3 regions of the Paenarthrobacter sp. NPDC089988 genome follow, and region 1 is predicted to be linked to each of the others. Evidence: riboswitches for the same ligand, from Rfam matches in the RefSeq annotation. Region 1 holds a riboswitch; each other region holds the start of a gene.
The links. Region 1 has a riboswitch for thiamine pyrophosphate ahead of ACIPV6_RS12650 (ECF transporter S component). Riboswitches for the same ligand answer to the same signal wherever they lie in the genome.

Region 1 (7,566 bases):
CCGACGGCGGCGCGCTGAGCCTGCGCTTCCCCGCGTACGTTGAGGGGCGCCTGGGTTTCGAAGCCTTCCTTCCGCTGCTGCGGAGCCGTCAGGTTGCCGAGGTGGAGGCCGCGCTCGACTCGTGGGTGGAGCCGGTGAACAGCGTGATCACGGCCGACTCTGCGGGGTCCGTGAGGCACTTCGTCGCCGGTCTCGTGCCGCAGCGGAACCCTGCAAACCGTCGCCTTCCCGTGCCCGGACTGTCCGCCCGCCACGCGTGGGATGGCCAGTACGTTGCCCTCCCCCGCGCGGAAGTCACCAGGTTCGCGGTCAGTGCCAACGATCGCGCGGCCGGAGGTGGGGACGCTGTGGCCCTCGAGTTCGCCCCGGAACACAGGGCCCGCCGGATCAGGGAGCTCCTGGAATCTTCCCGGGGTCCGCTCTCCGTTGACCGGATGCAGGCCATCCATTCGGACTCGCTCCTTGGTCCGTGGCCGTTCTTCCGGGAGCTCCTGGATGGCCTCGACCCTGATGACCTGTCCCCTGTGGCCCATACGCTGCGCGCCCTGTTGCTTGTCTGGGACGGGCACATGGATGCAGAAAGCCATCCGGCCGCGGTGTTTGCCGCTTGGCGCGGTGCCTTGGTGCAGCGCATTGCCAGGCACCCGGCGTTGGCCCGCCTGGCTGAACCCACCGGGCACTCCTCCCTGTTCGGACCGTGGTTGTCGGCATCTTCCCGGGTGGGTTTCGCCCTTGAAACGCTGGTTGCCCGAGGTTCGGAGCTGGGGATTGCCGTCCCGGTCGAAGCAGCCGCGGCCCTTGAGGACGTGGCATTGGAGGAGTCGTTCATGAACGGGGACCTGTGGGGCGACAGGCACCAACTCCTGCCTGTGCACGAGCTTCCGGGGCCTTGGGCCGGCTCCGTCCCTGAAGCCCGGCTCAGCGGAGACACGGGCTGCGTCCTTTGCACGGAAAGCCTTCCCGGCGTGGAGGATCGAAGCTTCCGTGGGCCCGTTGCCCGCTATGTCTGGGACTTGTCCGAACGCAGCAACAGCCGTTGGATTGTGCCCTTCGGAGCCGCGGGCAAGCCGGACCACCCCCACTTCTCCGACCAGTTGCCGCTGTGGTCCACCGGGGAGTTGGTACCCGTGGTCACGGACTGGGAACGGCTCGCCAAAGACGCCTGACTCCTGGCTTCAACCACGGTTTTTCACCACCGCATCACATCAGTTCGCACCTGCACACACCACATCGCATCACACAAAAGGAAGCTCATGACTACCACCACCCAGGACTTCGCCGTCCGCACCACCATCTACGCAGAAGAGCTTGAGGGCTGGGGTTCGCTCCGGATTGTCCCCTTGGTTCCTGCCGAGGACATCGACCTCATCCACGAGTGGGTTTCGCAGCCCCGCGCCAAGTTCTGGGGCATGACGGAAAAGCCGCGCGAGGAAGTCCTGGGCATCTACGAGTTCCTGGACTCCCTGGACACCCACCACGCCTTCCTGGTGGTCCTCGACGGCGAGCCGTTGGCCCTGTTCCAGACCTACGAACCCCTGCACGATCCCGTGGGCGAGGTCTACCCTGCGCGTGAAGGGGACATCGGAATGCACCTCCTGTTGGCACCGGCAACGCGTCCTATCCCGCACTTCACGCCGCGGCTGGCAACCTCGCTCATAAAGTACATGTTCTCCGTGCCAGGCAAGGACCGGATCATCGTGGAACCGGACGCCCGCAACGCCAAGGCCCTTCGTCGGCTGGAAGCGACGTGCTTCGAACTGGGACCGATCGTCCAGCTGGAAGAGAAGGAAGCGCAGCTTGGCTTCCTGACCCGCGCCGGCTTCGATGAGATCCAGGCGGACAACGCAGACCGCTAAAAGGCCCCAGCTCATATTGTCTGAGTGAGGGAGCCGCAGGCTCCGGCCCCGGCTCCCTCGGTCGTGCACCTCGCACCGCCTAGCGCCAGACGAAGCTCCACGTCCCAGCGCTCACAGCCAACAACACAGCAGCAGCGGCGATGACCACGCCGCCCAGCAAAACCCACGCATCCAGCAACGAATAGGTGGATTCGCGCGCCCAGGTTCGCTTGCCCCCGCCGAAACCACGGGCTTCCATGGTCACGGCCAGCCGCGAAGCCCGCCGGACCGCCTGGACCAGGAGCCCGAAACTCTGCCCCAGGGTCGCCTTGATCCGTTGCACCGGGCTGCCCTGCGAGCCGACTCCACGGGCGCGCCGGGCCATGCCGATGGTCTGCCATTCTTCGGCCATCAAACCCACCAGCCGCATCGCCGCGAGCGACCCCAGGACGAAGCGGTGCGGCAGCCGCGCCTTTTGCGCCAGCGCATCGGCCAAGTCGGTGGGGTCGGTGCAGGTCATCAGCAGGATCGCCGGCAGCGCGATCGCCAGGCCCCGCAGCATGAAACCCAGCCCCAGCTGGAGGGACCCTTCGCTGATGGACCAGAGTCCGACGTCGAGCAGTACAGCGCCGCTGTCAGCGGCCACGATCGCGGTACTCCAGCCGCCAATGGCTGCCGCGATGATGAGCGGCCAGGCCCGGACCCACAGAAGCCGGATGGTGAGTCCGGCCAGCGGGAACAGCGCGAGCTCCGCCACGAGGGCGATCGACGCCGAAACCCAGTCGATGGACAAGGCCAGCACCATGGAAATCAAGAACACGGCCACGAACTTTGCCAACGGGTTTGCCCGCGTCAACAGGGCCTGGTTGCCACTGAGGCTTAGGGTCTCCCTCATGCCGCACCTGCTTCCTGTTTTTCGGCCTGGTTCGCTGGGGTGAGGCGCAGTTCCGTACCGCCCAGGACGGCGCTGAACTCCTCGTCGTGGGTCACCGAGACCACGGCCGTTCCTTGGTCCAGCAACTCCGACAGGAACGAGGCCAGCTCAGCCCACGTGTTCGCGTCCTGACCAAACGTAGGTTCGTCGAGCACCAGCACTTGGGGATGCGCCGCCAGGACAGTGGCCACAGACAGCCTTCGTTTCTCGCCGCCGGAAAGGGTGTAGGGGTTCGCGTCCACCAAGTGCGTCAGCCGCAGCCGCTCAAGCAACTCGTCGACGCGTTCCTCGCCGTGGCCCAAATGCCTGGGGCCGAACATGAGCTCGTCCAGGACCTTGCCCGTGACGAACTGGTGTTCCGGCTCCTGGAAAACGGTGCCGATGCGGGAGATCAGCTGGTCTGCTTTCCACGCGAAGGGATTGATCCCGGCGCCTTGGGAAAGTTCGACGGCGGCAGACACCTTGCCGTGCACCGGCGCCAGAAGGCCCGCCATGGTGAGCGCGAACGTGGACTTGCCCGCACCGTTGGGACCCGTGATGGTCAATGCTTGTCCGGCCCTGACCTGCGCGGTAACGCCGGCTTGGACAGGCACGGGTGGGATGCTCTTGAACCCCCGGCGACGGGGTTTTTCCCGGGACACAGCAAGGTCCTGTGCGGCCAGAAGCAACGGTGCCTGTCCCGCAGGGTCGGCGTTCCTGCCCCGGGTCCGCGGGACGTAGCCGGGAACCCACACGCCGGCATCAATGAGCATGGTGCGGGCCTCGGAGAGCACGTGGTCCGGATGCCCGTCCAGGAGGACCCCGCCACCGGGCTGCAGGACCACGATCCGGTTTACCAGGTCCTTCCACACGGACACCCGGTGCTCCACCACCACCAGGGTTGCACCGGTCTTGTCCAGGCATCGGCCAACGGCATCGCGTACTTCCAGCACACCGGCCGGGTCCAGGTTGGCTGTCGGCTCGTCCAGCAGGAGCAGCCCCGGCCGCATCGCCAGAATCCCGGCCAGCGCAAGGCGCTGCTTCTGCCCTCCGGAGAGTGCCGCCGTCGGGTGGTCCAGGGCCAGGCCGCCGCCTGCGGCGTTACGCAACCCGACGTCGTCGAGCGCTTCATGGACGCGTGCCCAAATGTCTGCCCTCGGAACGGCAAGGTTCTCGGCACCAAACGCTACGTCGTCGCCCACGCGGGACAGGACCACCTGCGTTTCCGGGTCCTGCTGCATCAATCCGGCGCGGCCCCGCTGTTCGCGCGGCAGTGCGCCGTCGATCAGCAGCGAGCCGGTTTCGTCCGAGTCGTCTTCCTCATCGCCCAACACCCCGGCCAGGGCGTGCAGGAGCGTCGACTTGCCGGCTCCGGAGGGACCCAGCAGGAGCACGCGCTCCCCGGGTTCGATCCGGAGGTCCAGGCCGTGGATGGCAGGGGTGGGCCGCCCTGCGTGCCGCCATCCCCATCCCTCGGCGGAGATGGCGGCAGGCTGGCCGCTGTTTGTGGCGGCCATCAGTTGAAGACTGGCTCCGACGCAGCCTTGCGGGATGCGAAAGCGCTCAGCACGCCAGTGGAAGCGAGTCCGCGGGTAGCTACCCAGGACAACGCACCGGCAATGATCGCGCCGGACAGGGTACAGAATGCGATGTAGGCCAGCTTGTCCACGGCCTCGTAGGCAATGTTCCAGCCCCACGGGACGAAGGAATCATTCAGGCCGCAGAAGAGTCCAGCGCCCGCGCCCGCCAGGAGCGAGGTGGGCAGGTTGAACTTCTTGTAGCGGAACGCAGCGAAGACCAGCTCCGCACCGAGGCCCTGCAAGATACCGGAGATGAGCACCGTGGTGCCGTACTGGGAGCCCATGATGAGCTCGCCGGTGGCGGCCACAGCCTCGCAGAACAGCGCGGCACCGGGCTTGCGGATGATGAGCATGCCCAGCACTGCGGGGATCATCCAGCCACCGGCGATCAGGCCGGTGAGGGGCGGGTAGGCCGCGTTCATGGGGATGGATACGATTGCGGCGCCCTGGGACCATGCCCAGAAAATCACGCCGCCGGCGATGGCGATCAACGCTGCCACCACAATGTCTACAACGCGCCAGTTATAACTGGTCTTCTTCACGCTTGCCGTGGTCATTTCTTTGCCTCCTGAGGTTACAGGAGGGGAAAGTGCTCCCCGGATACCCCGGCCGGCTCACGCCGCCCGGGTCCGGACACTCTGAGAAGCTCGACTCCCTTGCGCCGGTACTAACCGGATCAGGTTCGAGGGTCTGCGGCTGTCCGCACTCTCAGCGCCCTCGCGTCTCCCACATCACTGCAGGATTCGACGGCGGCGCTCCCCTGTCGTTATCAATCTGCCCTTGTGGGCGTGGTTCAGTTTACACCTGAAGGGGTTTGCGGGGTCATGTGGCTGGTCATAAATCCGTTGCGGGGCCCGCTCTGCGCCCCATTCCCCGCCCTTAGGGCGCACAGCAGGCCCCACAACGCGGACCTGAGAGAATGGCTGCATGACGGATACTCCCGGTCCAAGCCACCTTGACGCAGCCAAGCCAGTGGCCGAAGCCCGCCTCGCAGCCAGCGTGATCCTGCTGCGCGATACGTCTGCTGGGCTGGAGGCCTTCGTCCAGCACCGCGTATCCACCATGGATTTCGCTGCGGGGATGGTCGTGTTTCCCGGCGGCCGAGTGGACGCTGGGGATTCCCAGGGCTGGGATTACCCGCCCAAACTTCTGGAGCGGCATGCCAGGGAGTGGCGGCTGAGCTCAATCGCCGAAGCAGGTCCGGATTCCACCGCGCCCGTCAGCCAAGCAAGCAAGAGCTCCGGGACCGTTCTGGCCGCTGCCATCCGCGAAGTCCAAGAAGAAGCCGGCCTCACGTTGGATCCGGCCGACCTTCGGCCGTGGGCCAACTGGATCACACCCGTGGACATGCCCAAGCGGTTCGATACCTACTTCTACGTGGCCAAGCCCGCCCCGGACGCCGCACCGCAACACCAAACCACCGAGGCCTGGCAGTCACTATGGATGCCCGTTGACGGAATCCTGTCCGCGGAGGCCGAGGGCAAACTGCAACTCATGCCGCCCACGTATTACCTGCTTAAGGAAATCTCCGGTTTCGATTCCGTTGATGCCATGTGGATCGCGGATCATGAGGTGGTTCCCGTACTGGCACCACCCGGCTCCCTGTCCGCCTTCCTCAAGGAGAGGGCGAGCCGGGGCTAAGCAGGATCCGCCGGGTTGTGAGGTTAGGCTGAAGGCATGAACTTCTTCCTCAAGCTTCTGGGCGCAGGCGTGAGCCTCGGCGCGGGTTTCCTTGGTACCAAGCTGGTCAACAAGGGATGGGAAAAAGCCACGGGCAACAAGCCGCCCAAAGGCAACGATGACATGGAAACGAGCCTCCGCTCAGCGCTGACGTTCGCCCTCATCTCGGCGTTTGTCAGCACCCTCATCCAGGTCCTGGCCAGCCGGGGTACGCAGCGCGCAATCGCCCGCTTCGCCAAGTCCCAGGACATCGTCTAACACCTACGCGGGGTCACTTCCGGCCTATGGTGGACGTCCGGATGGGCCTGAAGTGACCCCGCGTTGCCCTAATCCTCCGAACGCCCTTCGGCTGCCCGCTGCACCACGGCTTCCAGTTCGTCCTTGGTGAGCAATTCGCGGTGCCCATGCTTGGTACGGTAGGCCGAACGCCCCACCATGTGGGCCGCCACGGGCGCCGTGAGCAACTGGAAGATCCAAGCCACCAGCAGCACGGGCCACACCCACCAGGTGCGCATCTGCAGGCCGATCGCGGCGAGCATGAGGAACAAGCCCAACACCTGCGGTTTGGTGGCCGCGTGCATGCGGCTCATGAGGTCCGGGAAGCGCAACAAACCAATGGCGGCACCCAGTGACATCAGGGCGCCGACCACCAGGAACACTGCCGTGACCGAATCGATCACGAGGTCCACGCCGCTTGCATCAGGAGTCATTGGCCTGCCCCCTCCGCTCAGCCACGAACCGGGCAACGGTCACTGACCCGATAAATCCGATCACGGCCAGGGCAACCAGGAGCATGAGGTTGTTCAGGTGACGGTTCACGGCCATATCCACTGCCAGCGCAGCGCCAAGGATCGCCAGGAGAACGTCGGAAGCGAGCACGCGGTCAAGCAGCGATGGGCCGACGGCGATCCGGATGATCGCCCCGGCCGCGGCGAGGCTGAGGATCACCGCGGTAACTACGAGGACCAGTTCTTTCACAGTGCTGCTCCTTCCATGCCGGCGGATTCAGTCCGGAGGGCTTCCACTTCCTCGCGGGTGCCCATGATCCTGATCAACCCGGCCTCTATGTTTTGGACTTCGTGCCGGATCTTCTGCACATCTTCCTCACTGTAGATATTGAGCGCGTGCAGGTAGAGCGTGGAGGTGGAGCGGTCCACTTCCACTACCAGCGAGCCCGGAATCAGGGATATGACGTGGCCTGTGGCCGTCACCATGAGGTCGGCATGGCTCCGCAAAGGAACAGCCACGACGGCGCTGCGCACCTTGGGTCCCTTGACCACGGCCAGGTAGAGGACAAGGAAGCTCGCTGCCACCACTTTGCCAAGGAACATCAACGCGAACGGTATGGCGTGGAGGATGTTGAAACGGCCACTCAGTTCAACGGGCGGCAGGTAGAACAGCTTGGCCACCACGATGGCGATGAGCGCACCGAACAACAGATTGCCAGGGCTGAAATCCCGCCACAGGGCGCCCCACACAATCACCAGCCAGATCAGCAGTGGGAGTTCGGTGCGGAAGGAGATCGGTTTGCGGCTCACTTGGCACCGCCTGTCTGAAC
Region 2 (7,566 bases), on a different contig from region 1:
CGGCCGGAGCCTCGGCTTCGTCCTTCTTGGCCTTCTTGGTGATGGCTTCCGGAATGATGACGGAACCCTTCTCCGGAGCCACGAAAGCTTCCTTCGGAGCCTTCGTCTTCAGGGTGCCTTCCTGGCCAGGCAGGCCCTTGAACTTCTGCCAGTCACCGGTGATCTTGAGGATCGCAGCAACCTGCTCGGTGGGCTGGGCGCCAACGGAAAGCCAGTACTGGGCACGCTCGGAGGCGACCTCGATGTACGACGGCTCTTCGGTGGGGTGGTACTTGCCGATTTCTTCGATGGCACGGCCATCGCGCTTGGCGCGGGCATCCATGACGACGATGCGGTAGTACGGTGCGCGCATCTTACCGAAGCGCTTAAGGCGAATCTTTACGGCCACTTTTGTGGTCACTCCTGTTTCTGAAACGAGGGTGAACCCGGTGTTCTGCACCCGTGGGGCGGGCCATACTAAGGGGTTCGAAGGACAAGATACGTGCACGGAGAGAGGGGCCGCACCGATCGAGTACCTGTCCATTGTGCCAGATGGGCAGCGCAATTACGACTTGGCCGGCTCGGACCGGTGTGCCGTTGCCCACACACCGGCCTGCCACCAGGGTGGCTAAAGGATCAGGCAACCGACCAGACGTAGAGTCCGGCCCGGTCTGCGTTCTCCACATCCGTGGCCAGCGAGGCGAGCTGCTGGACGTAGCCACGGGATGCGGTTGCGCCGAACGGCATGTCATCCTGTTCCGCCCAGGCGGCTGCGACATCGTCCAGGACATTGCCGTCGCCCTCGCTTTCGTAGCTGAGGAGTTCAGCCAGCGCACGCACCATGGCCTCGGGGACACCCAGGAGCGCGTCGCTGGTCACGTCCACCAGCGCGAGCTCGTAATCCGCCCCCGCGGCATGCACGGCCTGCCCGGCAAGATCGCCCAGTTGTTCAACTTCGAAATCAGTGATGCCATCGATCCGGACGGCGGATCCTGCAACATCGGCGCCGCGTTCAAGGGCCGCAGCCCGCTTAAGTGCTTCGTCGTGGGTGGCTACAAAAATTTCGGCAAAGCCCATGGGAACTACTCTCATTCCGTCGTGCTGACAAGTCGCGGAAACGGACCCGCAGGCCCCTTCCCCGCCACTGCCCAGCCTAGTGCAGCCGGCACCCGGCCGGTGCGACACGCCCCTAGCGGACGGCAACGCGCAATTGGTTCCGCCAGGGGTCTTCGAAGCGCAGTTCCTTCCCGGTGTGGTGGCTCTGCAGCCCGGCGACCTTGAGGCGGTCGGCCAGGGCACGCACGTCGTCGTCTCCAGGGACTTCGATCAGCACTTCACCGAGGCCCAGGGTGTCGCGGCGCGGTCCGGCGCCGCGGCTGTTCCACACATTCATGGCCATGTGGTGGTGGTACCCACCCGCCGAAACGAACAGCGCCTGGCCATGCCACCCGGCAGTCCGCTCGAAGCCCAGGGTATCCACGTAGAACTTCTGCGCCGTGGCCACGTCGCCCACCTGCAGGTGGACATGCCCGATTCCCGCGCCGGCCCGGGCCTGTCCGGTCACGGCCTCTTCACTGAGGTACTGCTGGAGGTAGGCCTGCGGCGGAAGCGCCACGTTGTCCATCACCACGTTCTTGCCGTCCCACTGCCAGACCTCGCGCGGCTTGTCGTAGTAGAGCTCAATGCCGTTGCCCTCGGGGTCGGTGAAGTAGAAGGCTTCGCTCACCAAATGGTCCGCGCTGCCAACGAACGCCCGCGGCTCATACTGCGCGGCGGTCGCGATCGTGGCGGCCAAAGACGGCTGGTCTTCGAAGAGGATTGCTGTGTGAAAGAGGCCCGCCTCGCCGCGACCGGGGACCTGGAGCCCGGCGGCCGGAGCCAAATGCACTACCGGCTTGCCCTGGCGGCCCAAATACAGGCCGCCGTCCTGCTCGGCCACCACTTGGAGGCCCAGGGCGCGCTGGTAGTAGTCGCCCATGACTTTCATGTCGCCGACCTTGAGCATCACCGTGCCCATGGTGAGTTCGGCAGGCAGCAGGTCCTGGGTGGATGAGGTGGTCATGTGAAGCTCCTGGTAATGAAGGTGGCCGCTTTTCGGCTCGTTCTACTTAGTTAAATTACTTGAAGTTTCAATTTATTCCCTGGCGCATGACCGCACCCCGCAGAACAACGTGGTTGAGTTCGCTGACCGTCGCCACGTTGCGCCGGGGGTCTTCTCCGCAAACCACGACGTCGGCACTCGCGCCTTCGCTGATGGCGTCGGCTCCCAGCCACGCACGGGCGCCCCAAGTGGCAGCGTTGAGGACAGCGGCAGGCGGCAGGCCGGCGTCGTGCAGTTCCTGCATTTCGTCCGCGATCCGGCCGTGTTTGATGACGCTTCCGGCGTCCGTACCCGCGTAGATGGCGACTCCTGCTTCGAAGGCCTCCAGGACGCGTTCGCGGCGCCGCTCCCACAGGGCAGTCATGTGCTGCGCATAGTCCGGGAACTTGGGCATTGCTTGTGCGGCGATGTCCGGAAAAGTAGCGATGTTCACCAGCGTGGGTACGATCGGCACCTGCTGCTCCACCAAACGGGATATATGCCGCGGCAAGAGACCCGTGGCGTGCTCGATGCAGTCGATTCCGGCGTCGAGCATCTGGTCCACGGTGTCTTCGGCAAAGCAGTGCGCGGTCACGCGGGCACCTTCGTCGTGGGCAGCGGCAATGGCATCCTTGACCACGGCGGCCGGAAACGACGGGGCGAGGTCTCCCACGCCACGGTCTATCCAGTCGCCCACCAGTTTCACCCAGCCGTCACCGTCGCGGGCTTCCTTGCGCACCGTTTCCACCAGCTCGTCGGGCTCCACCTCGTGGCCCAGGCCTCGAAGGTAGCGGCGGCTCCGCGCGATGTGCCGCCCTGCCCGGATCAAGCGTGGAAGATCGGCGCGCTGCTGGACCCAACGGGTATTGCTGGGAGAACCGGCGTCCCGGATCAGCAGCGTACCGGCGTTCCGGTCTGCTTCTGCCTGAGCCAAGGTGGTTTCCTCGTTCACGCTTCCGCCCGGACCGAGGCCGATGTGGCAGTGGGCGTCGACAAAACCCGGCAGTACCCAACCTTCGAGCACTACGTCCGGCGCCTTCTGCGGCCGTTGAAAGGTCAGCAGGCCGCCCACAGACCACATGCCGTAGTGCTCTTCGTCAGCCGCGACCAGCACGGGACCGGTGAATTCGATGATGTTGGCCATGGCAGAAGCCTAGTGCTCCCCCACCAGCCACACCCTGGCCGATGGCTTGTGACTGGGACCACCTGGGGAGCTGTGGTAGCTTCGTCTACGACCACACGGGGGCCCTTGCAGGGGCTGAGATCGGACTGAGGCAGTCTGCGACCGTTGAACCTGTCCGGGTAATGCCGGCGAAGGAAGTGAGTAATCCTTGAGCACCACAGAAACACAGCACAGCCCTGCCCAAAACCAGTCCGTTTCCCCGGAAGAGACGGTCACGCAGTCGCTGAAGTCCCATTCGCTGGCCTGGCTGGAAGATCCCCGCCACGGCATCCGCGTACCCGTGACCGAAATCGCGTTGGAACCATCGCCGAACGGCCAGGCCAACGCTCCCCTGCAGGTCTACCGCACCGCCGGGCCGGGCAGCGATCCGGTGGTGGGCCTGCGTCCTTTCCGGCGGCCGTGGATAGAGGAACGCCGGGATACCGAAAGCTACAGCGGCCGTGAACGGAACCTGCTCGACGACGGCAAGTCGGCTGTGCGCCGGGGCGCGGCGTCTGCGGAATGGAAGGGCGCCCAGCCGGTGCCCCTCCGCGCCATGGAAGGCAAGACCGTCACACAGATGCACTACGCCAAGCAGGGCATCGTGACCCCGGAAATGCGCTTTGTGGCGCTGCGGGAAAACTGCGACGTTGAGTTGGTCCGCAGCGAAGTGGCAGCAGGGCGCGCCATCATCCCGAACAACATCAACCACCCTGAATCCGAGCCGATGATCATCGGCAAGGCCTTCCTGGTGAAAATCAACGCCAACATCGGCAACTCGGCCGTGACCAGTTCCATTGCCGAAGAGGTGGACAAGCTGCAATGGGCCACCCAGTGGGGCGCCGACACTGTCATGGACCTGTCCACGGGAGACGACATCCACACCACCCGCGAGTGGATCATCCGCAACTCCCCCGTGCCCATCGGCACGGTCCCCATCTACCAGGCCCTGGAGAAGGTCAACGGCGAAGCCAACAAACTCACCTGGGAGATCTTCCGTGACACGGTGATTGAGCAGTGCGAGCAGGGCGTGGACTACATGACCATCCACGCGGGGGTCCTCCTTCGCTACGTTCCCCTGACGGCCAACCGCGTGACGGGAATCGTTTCGCGTGGCGGCTCCATCATGGCGGGCTGGTGCCTGGCCCACCACAGGGAGAACTTCCTCTACACCCACTTCGACGAGCTGTGCGAAATCTTCGCCAAGTACGATGTCGCTTTCTCCTTGGGAGACGGCCTCCGTCCGGGTGCCACCGCTGACGCCAACGATGCCGCGCAGTTCGCTGAGTTGGATACCTTGGCCGAGCTGACCCAGCGTGCGTGGGAGTACGACGTCCAGGTCATGGTGGAAGGCCCGGGGCACATCCCGTTCCACTTGGTCCGGGAAAACGTGGAACGGCAGCAGGAATTGTGCAAGGGCGCCCCCTTCTACACCCTGGGACCTCTCGTGACGGACGTCGCGCCGGGCTACGACCACATTACCTCGGCCATTGGCGCAACGGAGATTGCCCGCTACGGCACGGCCATGCTTTGCTACGTGACCCCCAAGGAACACCTGGGCCTGCCCAACAAGGACGACGTCAAGACGGGCGTGATCACGTACAAGATCGCGGCCCATGCCGCAGACCTCGCCAAGGGACATCCAGGTGCGAACGAACGGGACGACGCCCTTTCCAAGGCGCGCTTCGAATTCCGTTGGCGGGACCAGTTCGCCCTGTCCCTGGACCCGGTAACCGCAGAATCGTTCCACGACGAGACGCTTCCGGCCGAACCGGCCAAAACGGCGCATTTCTGCTCCATGTGCGGACCCAAGTTCTGCTCCATGCGCATCAGCCAGGACATCCGGGACGAGTACGGTTCCGCCGAAGCCCAGGCTGCGATTGCTGACATGTACAGCGGTATGCGGGAAAAGAGCCAGGAGTTCCTCGCGGCAGGAGGCAAGGTCTACTTGCCCGAGCTGCAGGTGCCTGCAGGGTCAGGACGCGCGAACTGAGCCGGCCCGCCCCGCCTCGGCGATGAACCTCCGGATGATCCGGTCGCCATCCACCGAGTCCTGGGGCCGGTGCCCTCCAGCCGCCACGCAGTGGAGGGCACCGGTTTCCTGCAGATAGGCTGCGATCTCCTCATAGAGTGGTTCCCAACCGCCGGTGAGGACCAAAGTAGGCACGCCCGGAACGATGTGCAGCTGCGCTTCCCACGGGGGTGCCTGCAGCCGCAGCCTCCGGGCGGAACGCCTGGCCTCGGGCGTTTCCTGCCCGCCGGCCTCGGCAGAAAACGCGCGCCGGAAGTATTCGCGTTCGTAGTCAGCGTCGTTCAGTTTGTTCCGCACGTCGAAAAGCGGCTCCATGAGGGCCCGGTGTGAAGCCGTGGCGGGCAACTCCGCGGTCAGGGACAAACACGCCGGCTCAACCAGGACCAGGGAATGCACCAGGTCCGGGCGCTCCACCGCAGCAAGCATGGCGGATATGGCGCCCTGCTCGTGTGCCACTACGTGCCCACCACCGGAACTGGCCAGCGAATCCAGCAGGATTGCGACGTCGGCCGGCACATCCGATTCCACGGGCTCCGCCACGGGGTGGAACCCGTGTCGGCGGACGAACAGGGCGTCGTAATCCAAAGCCATGCCGTGTTGCTTCGGCCACGCCGCAGCTCCGAAACTGCCCAATCCGTGGACAAAAACTACGCGCTGCTTGTGCATTGGATCAGCCTATTCCACGGCACCGACATCCAACCGACCGGCGGTTGGGCGTACTTGCCTACTTGCCCAGGAACTTGTCGAAGCCCTTGGGCAGGTTCAGCGAGGAAGGATCGAAATCGGCAGCACCCTGGCCGAAAGCGGCACCCTTCGGTGCCGAAGCCGCGGCGGCCCGCTTTGCCTCGGCATCGCGCAATTCCTGTGCCGCCTTGGCCGGGTTGCCTGAGCGGGCCTTCTTCTTCGGCGCATTCTTGCCGCCCTTGCGGCCACCACCGGGGCCACCCAGTCCCGGCATCCCGGGCATACCCGGCATGCCTCCACCCTGGGCAAGCTTCTTCATCATTTTCTGGGCCTGGCCGAAGCGCTCCAACAGGCCGTTGACCTCGGAAACGTGGACACCGGAACCCCGGGCAATACGGGCACGCCGCGAACCGTTGATGATCTTGGGGGCAACGCGCTCGTGCGGAGTCATGGAGCGGACGATCGCCTCGACGCGGTCGATCTCGCGCTCGTCGAAGTTCTCCAACTGCTGGCGGATGTTCTGGGCGCCGGGCATCATCATGAGCATCTTCTTCATGGAGCCCATGTTGCGGATCTGCTGCATCTGGGCCAGGAAGTCGTCCAGCGTAAAGTCTTCCTGGTCGGCGAACTTCTTCGCCATCCGGGCAGCTTCGTCCTTGTCCCAGGCCTTCTCCGCCTGCTCGATCAGGGTCAGGACGTCGCCCATGTCCAGAATGCGCGAGGCCATGCGGTCCGGGTGGAAGAGCTCGAAGTCGTCCAGGCCTTCACCCGTGGAAGCAAACATGACCGGCTTGCCCGTCACGGACGCAACGGACAGCGCGGCACCGCCGCGGGCATCGCCGTCGAGCTTGGACAGCACGATGCCGGTGAAGTTGACGCCCTCATCGAAGGCCATGGCCGTGTTGACGGCGTCCTGGCCGATCATGGCGTCGATGACGAAGAGGACCTCGTTGGGGATGATCGCCTGGCGGATCCGCTTTGCCTGGTCCATCATTTCGGCGTCGACGCCGAGGCGTCCGGCGGTGTCCACGATCACGACGTCGTGGAGCTTCTGGCGGGCTTCGGCCACACCGGCCTGGGCAACGGCCACGGGATCCCCCGCGGGGTGCTCAAGCTCGGAGGTGGCACCGGGATGCGGAGCGAAAACCGGCACGCCTGCGCGCTGGCCCACAACCTGGAGCTGGGTGACGGCGTTGGGGCGCTGCAGGTCGCAGGCCACCAGCAGGGGGCTGTGTCCCTGGGCCTTGAGCCACTTGGACAGCTTGCCCGCAAGGGTGGTCTTACCGGCACCCTGGAGGCCGGCCAACATGATGATGGTGGGGCCGTTCTTGGCCAGGCGGATGCGGCGTGTTTCGCCACCGAGGATCTCCACGAGTTCCTCGTTGACGATCTTCACGATCTGCTGGCTCGGGTTCAGCGCTGCCGAAACTTCGGCACCGAGCGCCCGCTCACGGATCCGTGAGGTGAACTCACGGACCACGGGCACGGCAACATCCGCGTCCAACAGGGCGCGGCGGATCTCACGGACGGTGGCGTCGACATCCGCTTCAGAGAGACGCCCCTTGCCACGGAGGTTCTTGAAGGTTGCTGTCAACCGGTCAGAGAGTGAATTGAACACGCGCCGCGCAC
Region 3 (7,566 bases), on a different contig from region 1:
CCAGCCATCTGCCGTGTCAGGCCTCGGCGTTGGCCGGCGCGGTGCCGGACGCGTCGCCGGACACCACTTCGCCGTTGCGGCGGCGCGTGCGTGGACGGCGCGTCCGTGCGGGCTTCTCCGAGGTGCCGTCTGTTTCGTTGCCTGCCGGGGCGCTGGTGGACACCTCGCCGTTTGATGTACGACGGCGGCGGGTGCGGTTGCGTCCGCCCTCGCCCTTGGTTTCGGCAGACGCGGCATCGCCGGACTTGCCTTCGCCGGACTTGCCCTCGCCCGACTTGCCTGAGCGGCTGCGGTTCCGGCCACCATCGCGGCCTTGGCCGCGGGAACGGGAATTCTTCTTGCCGGTTTCGCCGAGGTCCTCAAGGACTTCAGCGTCGACGCCGGCGAGCGTCCGCTTGGCGCGGGGCAAACGGCCCTTGGTGCCCTCGGGAATGTCCAGGTCCGTGTACAGGTGAGGCGAGGAGGAGTAGGTTTCCACCGGCTCGGGAACATTGAGTCCCAGCGCCTTGTTGATCAGTGCCCAGCGGGGTACGTCATCCCAATCCACGAAGGTCACGGCGGTGCCCTTGTTGCCTGCGCGGCCGGTGCGGCCAACGCGGTGGAGGTAGATCTTCTCGTCTTCGACGCACTGGTAGTTGATCACGTGGGTAACGTCTTCCACGTCAATGCCACGGGCGGCAACGTCTGTTGCCACGAGTACGTCCACCTTGTTGTTGCGGAAGGCGCGCAGTGCCTGTTCGCGGGCACCCTGTCCGAGGTCACCGTGGATGGCGGCGGCGGCGAAACCGCGGTCGACGAGTTCCTCGGCCACCTTTGCGGCGGTGCGCTTGGTCTTGGTGAAAATGACCGTGCGGCCGCGTCCCTTGGCCTGGAGGATGCGGGCTACCACCTCGGTCTTGTCCATGCTGTGCGCACGGTAGATGAGTTGGCGGATGTCCCGCTTGGTCAGGCCCTCATCGTTGGGGTCCGCTGCCCGGATGTGCGTCGGCTGCGTCATGTAGCGGCGCGCCATGGCGATGACGGGGCCAGGCATCGTTGCGGAGAACAGCAGGGTCTGGCGTACGGCCGGAGTGCCGGCAATGAGCGTTTCAACGTCCGGCAGGAAGCCGAGGTCCAGCATCTCGTCGGCCTCGTCCAGGACCACCATCTTGACGTTCTTCAGGCTGAGGTGGCGCTGCTTGTAGAGGTCGATCAGGCGGCCGGGGGTTCCAACGATGACCTCGACGCCCTTCTGCAAGGCTTCGATCTGGGGCTCATAGGCACGGCCGCCATAGATGGTGGCGATCCGGGCGTTGCGCTTCCGGGAAGCGGTCTGGAGGTCGTTGGCCACCTGGACTGCGAGTTCACGCGTCGGCACGATCACCAAGGCCTGGGGTGCCCCCGGAACTGCCAGCTTGGCGTATCCGGGATCGTCCTGGCCTTCGATCCGCTGCAGGACCGGGATGCCGAAGCCGAGGGTCTTGCCCGTACCGGTCTTGGCCTGGCCGATGATGTCGTGGCCACCCAGCGCCACGGGGAGCGTCATGGCCTGGATGGGGAAGGGGTGGGTAATCCCGGCGTCGGCGAGGGACTCCACAATGTCCGCGCGCACATTGAAGTCGGCGAACGATTTTTCTTCGATCTCGTGGGGCGTCTCGTCCGAGGTGATCGTTTCCTCGGGTTCGATTGATTCGGTTCCGGTGGAGTCCGTCAGGACTTCATGGGTGTGCAATTCACTCACAGGGAGTTTCCTTATTCATTTGGGCATTGGCGCTGCATGCTCAACGGCGGCGGCGAAGCCGTACCGGAGCACGAACGGGCGCGCAAGCAATTCCAGTGGAAGCCGATCGCGGGCTATCTAAGTACTGGCACTGGTGACCAGCGGGCACATCTCAAGATCGCGTAGGGGCGGGCTTGTTGAGTTCAAAAATTAACTGAATCAACGACCGGGCATCCATTACTACATGCCAAGTCTATCCTCTGTCCGCCCCAAACCCTGGATCGGCACCGAGGCGGCGTCACTCGACGAGGGCGAAACGGATCTCCCTGGTGGCAATATCGGCCTTCACCAGCCTCACCCGGACCTGGGTGCCGGACTCAAGCTCACCGTCGCAGCGGGCCGTGATGGCCGGTTCCTGGATTTGGATGGTGCCGTAGGGTCCGTTGCCGTTCCCGTTGCCGTTTCCGTTGGATGGTTTGGACCCGGAGATCACCACGGCACCGAATTCTTCGCCGATGTGGTTGGCCACCAGGGCGGCCTCCACCGTGTCCAGGGCCAGGCGTTCCAGTTTTCCGGCCAGTTGGTCCGAGGACGCCATGATCTCCGGGAGCGTCGGCAGTGCTTCGCGGGCCCATTGCGGGATAGCGTGCCCGCCGCTCAGCGCTTCGCAGATCACCAGGACAAAGCGGTCGATCAGGCGGCGAAGCGGAGCGGTGGTGTGTGCATACGGCGCCCCGATGGCCGATTGGATGACGTCCTCCGGGACCTCGCCGTCGAAAGGTGTGTACCCGGCGCCCCGGAACAGCGTGCCTGCCGAGTGCAGGATGGCCAGTTGCTTGGGATCGGAAGCATCGAGGGTCCGCAGGTACTCCCCGTAGGTGATGTCCCCGTCCCACGGTTTGCCCAGGGCCTGCGTTTGACGCTTGAAATGCAGCAAGGAGCGCTCGTCCGGTGCGGGCATGGTGCGCAGGATCCCCACTTTGCCGTCGAGCATCATGCGGGCCGCGGCCATGCCCGTCATGAGGGAGATCTGGGCGTTCCAATCCTCCACGGGAAGCGAAGGGGCAGCCACAATCCGGTACCCGCCGCCGCCTGTTGCCTGGATGATCTCCTGCTCGGGCATGTTGAGGCTGGCACCACCACGCTTGCGTTCCAGCTCCACGCGTTTCAGCCCGACCTCCTTCAGCAGTTGGAGCACCGGAAGGGCCGAGCCGGAATCGATCTGCTCCTGGGCGCCCTTGTAGCTCAGTTTCGCGCGGCTCCGGACCGTGGCGCGCGCGACGGAGACGGATGCGACGTCCGCGTTCGCATCGAGGTCGAAGTCCCACACGAACGCCCCGCAATCCTGCCCTGCCAACAGGCTGCCGGCATGCTCGCTGATCACCTCCGGGTGCAGGGGAATCCGGCCGTCGGGAGCGTAGTAGGTCTGGCCGCGCTGCCTGGTTTCGGCGTCCAAGGCTCCATCGGGAACAACAAAGGAGGGGACATCCGCAATGGCGTAAAGGACTTTGTAGCCCTCGCCTGCACGGTCGATGAAAAGGGCCTGGTCCAAGTCGGTGGAGGTGGCGGGATCAATGGTGACAAAGGGAACGTCGAGCAAGTCCCGGGCGGGGAGTTGATGGTGTTCAACGGCCGCGCGTGCCTCCGCCAGCGCTTCGTCGGGGTACTCCGCGGGCAGTTCCAGCTCGGTCCTGAGCGCGGCCAAGGACTCCGCGAGCTGGTCGGAAGAATCGTCGACGTTGGGCGCTATCCGATGATGTGACACGAAAGTCAGACTAGCCCGAATTCGACGGATAGTCTTGGAACATGGGCACCTCCACAGGCCGCAACGACTCCCCGGGACAGTTCGCCGCCGGGCTGCTGGGTGCCATGGCCTACGGGGAGTTGTCCGCCTTTGGCCGGTTGTCCTCCGACTCCCGCATGGCACCCACGCTTCGCGAACGGGCCATGCTGGCCAAGATCGCTGTTGGCGCCTTCGGAAACTACGCCGTGATCAGTGGCCGGCTCACCGAAATGGGGAACGATCCAGAGGACGCCATGCTTCCGTTCCAGGGTTCCTTCGACCACTTCCACGAGCGGACCCCACCCGGAGACTGGTTCGAGTCGGTGACGAAGGCTTATGTCATAGACACCGTCTCGGCCGACTTTTACCGAACCGTCGCCGGGTTCCTCGATTCCGGGATCCAGCATTTCGTCCAGCAGGTCTGCTCGGCCGACCAGGCTACGGAGGCCCTGCGGATCCTGCTGCGCCGGGCACTGCGGGATGACCCCCGGCTGGCTTCGCGGCTTTCGCTCTGGGGCCGCAGGATTGTGGGGGAGGCCCTCACCCAGGCCCAGCGGGTGGGCCTGGAACACCCGGATCTGGGACCACTGCTGCGCGATGGACGCGGATCCCGGGCCGCAGTCCATCAGCTCACCGCCGAGTTGGCCGAACGGCACCGGCGCCGCATGACGGGGCTTGGGCTGACGGCCTAGGCCGCGTCGAGCGCCGCAAGCAGTGCCCGCGCGGCCGCCGTCGGGTCCGCCGCCTCGGTGATGGCGCGAACCACCACGATGCGGCTGGCGCCGGCGGCAACTACTTGTTCCACGTTTCCAAGGTCCACCCCACCAATGGCGAACCAGGGCAGGTCCACCCCGGCCTGCTTTACGGCCTCCGCAGCATATGTGACCAAGTCCAGCCCCACAGCAGCGCGGCCCGGTTTTGTGGGCGTCGCCCAGAGCGGGCCTACGCAGAAGTAGTCCAGGCCACCAGTGCCCCGGGAAGCGGCCACTGCCGCGTCCACCTGCCCAGGCGAGTGGGTGGAAAGGCCGATTGTTTCCCCCTCCGGGAGCAGCTCACGGGCCGCCCTTAAAGGGATGTCCTTTTGGCCGATGTGGAACACCGGAGCCCCGGAAATACGGGCAACATCGGCACGGTCGTTGACGGCCCAGAGGCGTCCGTGGCGGCTGGCAACCTTGTTCAGGACCTCCAGCAGTTCCAATTCTTCGGCAGCCTCGAGCGTCTTGTCGCGGAGCTGGATAATATCCACTCCGCCCTCGAACGCGGCGTCCACAAAGTCTTCGAAATCGTCCTGCCGCCGGCGGGCGTCGGTGCACAAATACAGGCGGGCAGGGGAAAGGAGATCAGGCTGGGTCATGCAAACCAGAGTAGTTCCTCTAAACTGGGCACGTACTGCGGGAGCCGCGACGATCGTCTTTATGACCGTCCGGCTGAGAGGGCTTCAGCGCCGACCGCTTGACCTGATCCGGCTAGTACCGGCGTAGGGAAGGGAATCCATGGCAGAAGCCATTCACGCAGATGTCGCCGTCATCGGGGGCGGCGTCATTGGACTCGGAATCGCGCACGAGGCGCGACGCCTGGGCCGTTCAGTGGTCCTCATCGATCCGGCACCGGCAAGTGGAGCAACCTTTGCCGCCGCCGGCATGTTGGCGCCCGTCAGCGAGCTCCACTACCAGGAGGAAGACCTCCTGGAACTCATGCTGGAATCGTCGCGGCGCTGGCCTGCTTTCGTGGACGGCCTCGCCGGGTCGAGGGAAGCCGCCGGATACCGCACGACGGCGACCCTCGCCGTGGGTGCCGACGCCGCCGACCGCCGTGCGCTCGCGGACCTCCGGGCTGTCCAGGTGGCCGAGGGCCTCCAGGTGGAACCACTCCTGCTGCGGGACGCCCGTGCGCGCGAGCCATTGTTGAGTCCCCAAATTTCCTGCGCGTTCCACATTCCGGCCGACCACCAGGTGGATCCCCGCAAGCTCGCAACGTGCCTCCTGGCAGGTTTGGCTGCCCACCGTCCCACCGATACCAGTTGGATCGAGGGGGCCGGCGATGGCTTCCACCTTCGGGAAGCGGCCGTCCGCCTGCTCTGGGAGGATGGACGCGTAGCCGGCGTTGAAACCAGCAGCGGTGGGCGGGTCCTGGCCAGGGAAACAGTCCTTGCCAATGGCCTGGACGCTGCAACCGTCAACAGCCTCCCGGAGCAACTCCATCTCCCGTTGAGGCCCGTCTACGGGGACATCCTCAGGCTCCGCGTCCCGGAGTCCCTGCAGCCCCTTGTCACTTGCACCATCCGCGGAATGGTGCGGGGTGTGCCGGTCTACATCGTTCCCAGGGAGGACGGGACCGTGGTAATCGGGGCCACCCAACGCGAAGACGGATTGTCTGCCAGTTCCAACGCCGTCTCGGCCGGGGGCGTCTACCAACTCCTGCGCGATGCCCAGGTCCTGGTGCCCGCCGTCGCAGAACTGGAACTCCTCGAAGCGACAGCCCGCGCCAGGCCGGGAACTCCGGACAATGCACCGTTGCTGGGACGGGTGGCCGGCACCGGCGGAGAGGTCCAGGGCCTCATTGTCGCCACGGGCTTCTTCCGGCACGGAGTTCTCCTGACGCCCGCAGCCGCGGCCATCGTGGGCGGCTTGATAACGGGCTCCGCCGATCCCCGGTGGGTGCGCTTCAGGCCGGACCGCTTTGGGCCGCCGGGAAGTGCACCCGCCATCAATACCTCCTCCGCGCACACAGGACCATTCACCAAGGAATCAGCATGAACATCAAACTCAACGGGGCAGACCACTCAGTAGTGGACGGGGCCTCCGTCAGCACCCTTGTCACGTCCGTCACCGGCCGCGCACTGGACCACCGCGGACAGGCGGCCGACGGCGGCAAGCTGGGTGTCGCCGTCGCACGCAACTCCGAAGTAGTGCCGCGCAGCCAGTGGGCCGCAACGGACCTCGCCGAAGGCGATGAGCTGGAACTCGTTACCGCAGTCCAAGGAGGCTGAACCATGACCACAACAAGCATCGAAACCCGGATTGACCCCTTGGTCATTGACGGTGTTGAACTGACGTCCCGCCTCATCATGGGAACGGGAGGCGCCCCCAGCCTCGAAGGCCTCGGAGCCGCACTCCTGGCCTCCGGGACGGAACTGACCACCGTGGCCATGCGGCGCTACTCTCCGGCAGAGGCCGGTTCACTCTTCCAACTCCTGGTGGACAACAGCATCCGCGTGCTGCCCAACACCGCAGGCTGCTTCACGGCCAAGGACGCCGTGCTGACCGCTGAACTGGCCCGAGAGGCGCTGGAGACCGACTGGGTCAAGCTCGAGGTCATCGCGGACGAACACACCCTTCTTCCTGACGCGGTGGAGCTCGTGGAGGCCACGGAACAATTGGTGAACCGGGGCTTCAAGGTGTTCGCGTACACCAACGACGATCCCGTGTTGGCCCTGCGCCTGGAGAACCTTGGCGCCACTGCCGTCATGCCGCTCGGCGCGCCGATCGGAACGGGCCTGGGTATCCTCAATCCGCACAATATCGAGGTCATCGTCTCCCGCGCTTCTGTTCCGGTGGTCCTGGACGCGGGTATCGGCACGGCCTCCGACGCGGCGCTTGCCATGGAGCTGGGGTGTGACGCTGTCCTCCTGGCCACCGCTGTGACCCGGGCCCAGAACCCGGCCCTGATGGGCGAGGCTTTCAAACACGCCGTGCTGTCTGGCCGGTTCGCCCGTCAGGCCGGACGGATTCCACGCCGGGAGCACGCCCTGGCGTCATCGGCCATGGAGGGCCGCGCAGAGTTCCTCTGACACTTAAACAGCTGTGGCCACCACCCTTTGGGGCGGTGGCCACAGCTGTTTAAGCACCCGGTTTTGTCCGGGAATTGCCTAGAGGCGCAGGGCCTTGGTCAGGGCCGTAGTATCCCGCGAGGTGCGCGTACGGCCCAGGTAGACCACGGCGCCTGCCGCAGCAGCTGTACCCAGCACGATGGGCAGCACATAGGGAATCCACGTCAGCCCAGGCTGGTAGCCCAGGCCGGCCGCGATGAAAGCCACCCAGGCCAGTGCGCCGATGCCCAACGACACTCCGGCCGGCAGGGCAAT

Region 2: another riboswitch for thiamine pyrophosphate. It lies ahead of thiC (phosphomethylpyrimidine synthase ThiC); the one in region 1 lies ahead of ACIPV6_RS12650 (ECF transporter S component).
Region 3: another riboswitch for thiamine pyrophosphate. It lies ahead of thiO (glycine oxidase ThiO); the one in region 1 lies ahead of ACIPV6_RS12650 (ECF transporter S component).

The regions. Positions count from the first base shown of each region.
Region 1 is NZ_JBIVGD010000009.1:135,663-143,228, forward strand. It holds gene ACIPV6_RS12630 (penicillin acylase family protein) at 1-1,166, shown strand, start outside; gene ACIPV6_RS12635 (GNAT family N-acetyltransferase) at 1,254-1,856, shown strand; gene ACIPV6_RS12640 (energy-coupling factor transporter transmembrane component T family protein) at 1,936-2,730, opposite strand; gene ACIPV6_RS12645 (ABC transporter ATP-binding protein) at 2,727-4,265, opposite strand; gene ACIPV6_RS12650 (ECF transporter S component) at 4,265-4,885, opposite strand; TPP riboswitch at 4,964-5,100, opposite strand; gene ACIPV6_RS12655 (NUDIX hydrolase) at 5,256-5,969, shown strand; gene ACIPV6_RS12660 (DUF4235 domain-containing protein) at 6,006-6,266, shown strand; gene mnhG (monovalent cation/H(+) antiporter subunit G) at 6,335-6,718, opposite strand; gene ACIPV6_RS12670 (monovalent cation/H+ antiporter complex subunit F) at 6,708-6,986, opposite strand; gene ACIPV6_RS12675 (Na+/H+ antiporter subunit E) at 6,983-7,546, opposite strand; gene ACIPV6_RS12680 (Na+/H+ antiporter subunit D) at 7,543-7,566, opposite strand, start outside.
Region 2 is NZ_JBIVGD010000001.1:174,497-182,062, reverse strand. It holds gene rpsP (30S ribosomal protein S16) at 1-388, opposite strand, end outside; gene ACIPV6_RS00825 (hypothetical protein) at 616-1,056, opposite strand; gene ACIPV6_RS00820 (VOC family protein) at 1,169-2,041, opposite strand; gene ACIPV6_RS00815 (amidohydrolase family protein) at 2,109-3,203, opposite strand; TPP riboswitch at 3,289-3,396, shown strand; gene thiC (phosphomethylpyrimidine synthase ThiC) at 3,391-5,214, shown strand; gene ACIPV6_RS00805 (alpha/beta fold hydrolase) at 5,197-5,919, opposite strand; gene ffh (signal recognition particle protein) at 5,978-7,555, opposite strand.
Region 3 is NZ_JBIVGD010000002.1:268,379-275,944, forward strand. It holds gene ACIPV6_RS04570 (DNA-methyltransferase) at 1-8, opposite strand, end outside; gene ACIPV6_RS04575 (DEAD/DEAH box helicase) at 17-1,720, opposite strand; gene ACIPV6_RS04580 (RNB domain-containing ribonuclease) at 1,998-3,464, opposite strand; gene ACIPV6_RS04585 (ferritin-like fold-containing protein) at 3,506-4,174, shown strand; gene thiE (thiamine phosphate synthase) at 4,171-4,836, opposite strand; TPP riboswitch at 4,864-4,983, shown strand; gene thiO (glycine oxidase ThiO) at 4,976-6,238, shown strand; gene thiS (sulfur carrier protein ThiS) at 6,235-6,471, shown strand; gene ACIPV6_RS04605 (thiazole synthase) at 6,475-7,272, shown strand; gene ACIPV6_RS04610 (hypothetical protein) at 7,351-7,566, opposite strand, start outside.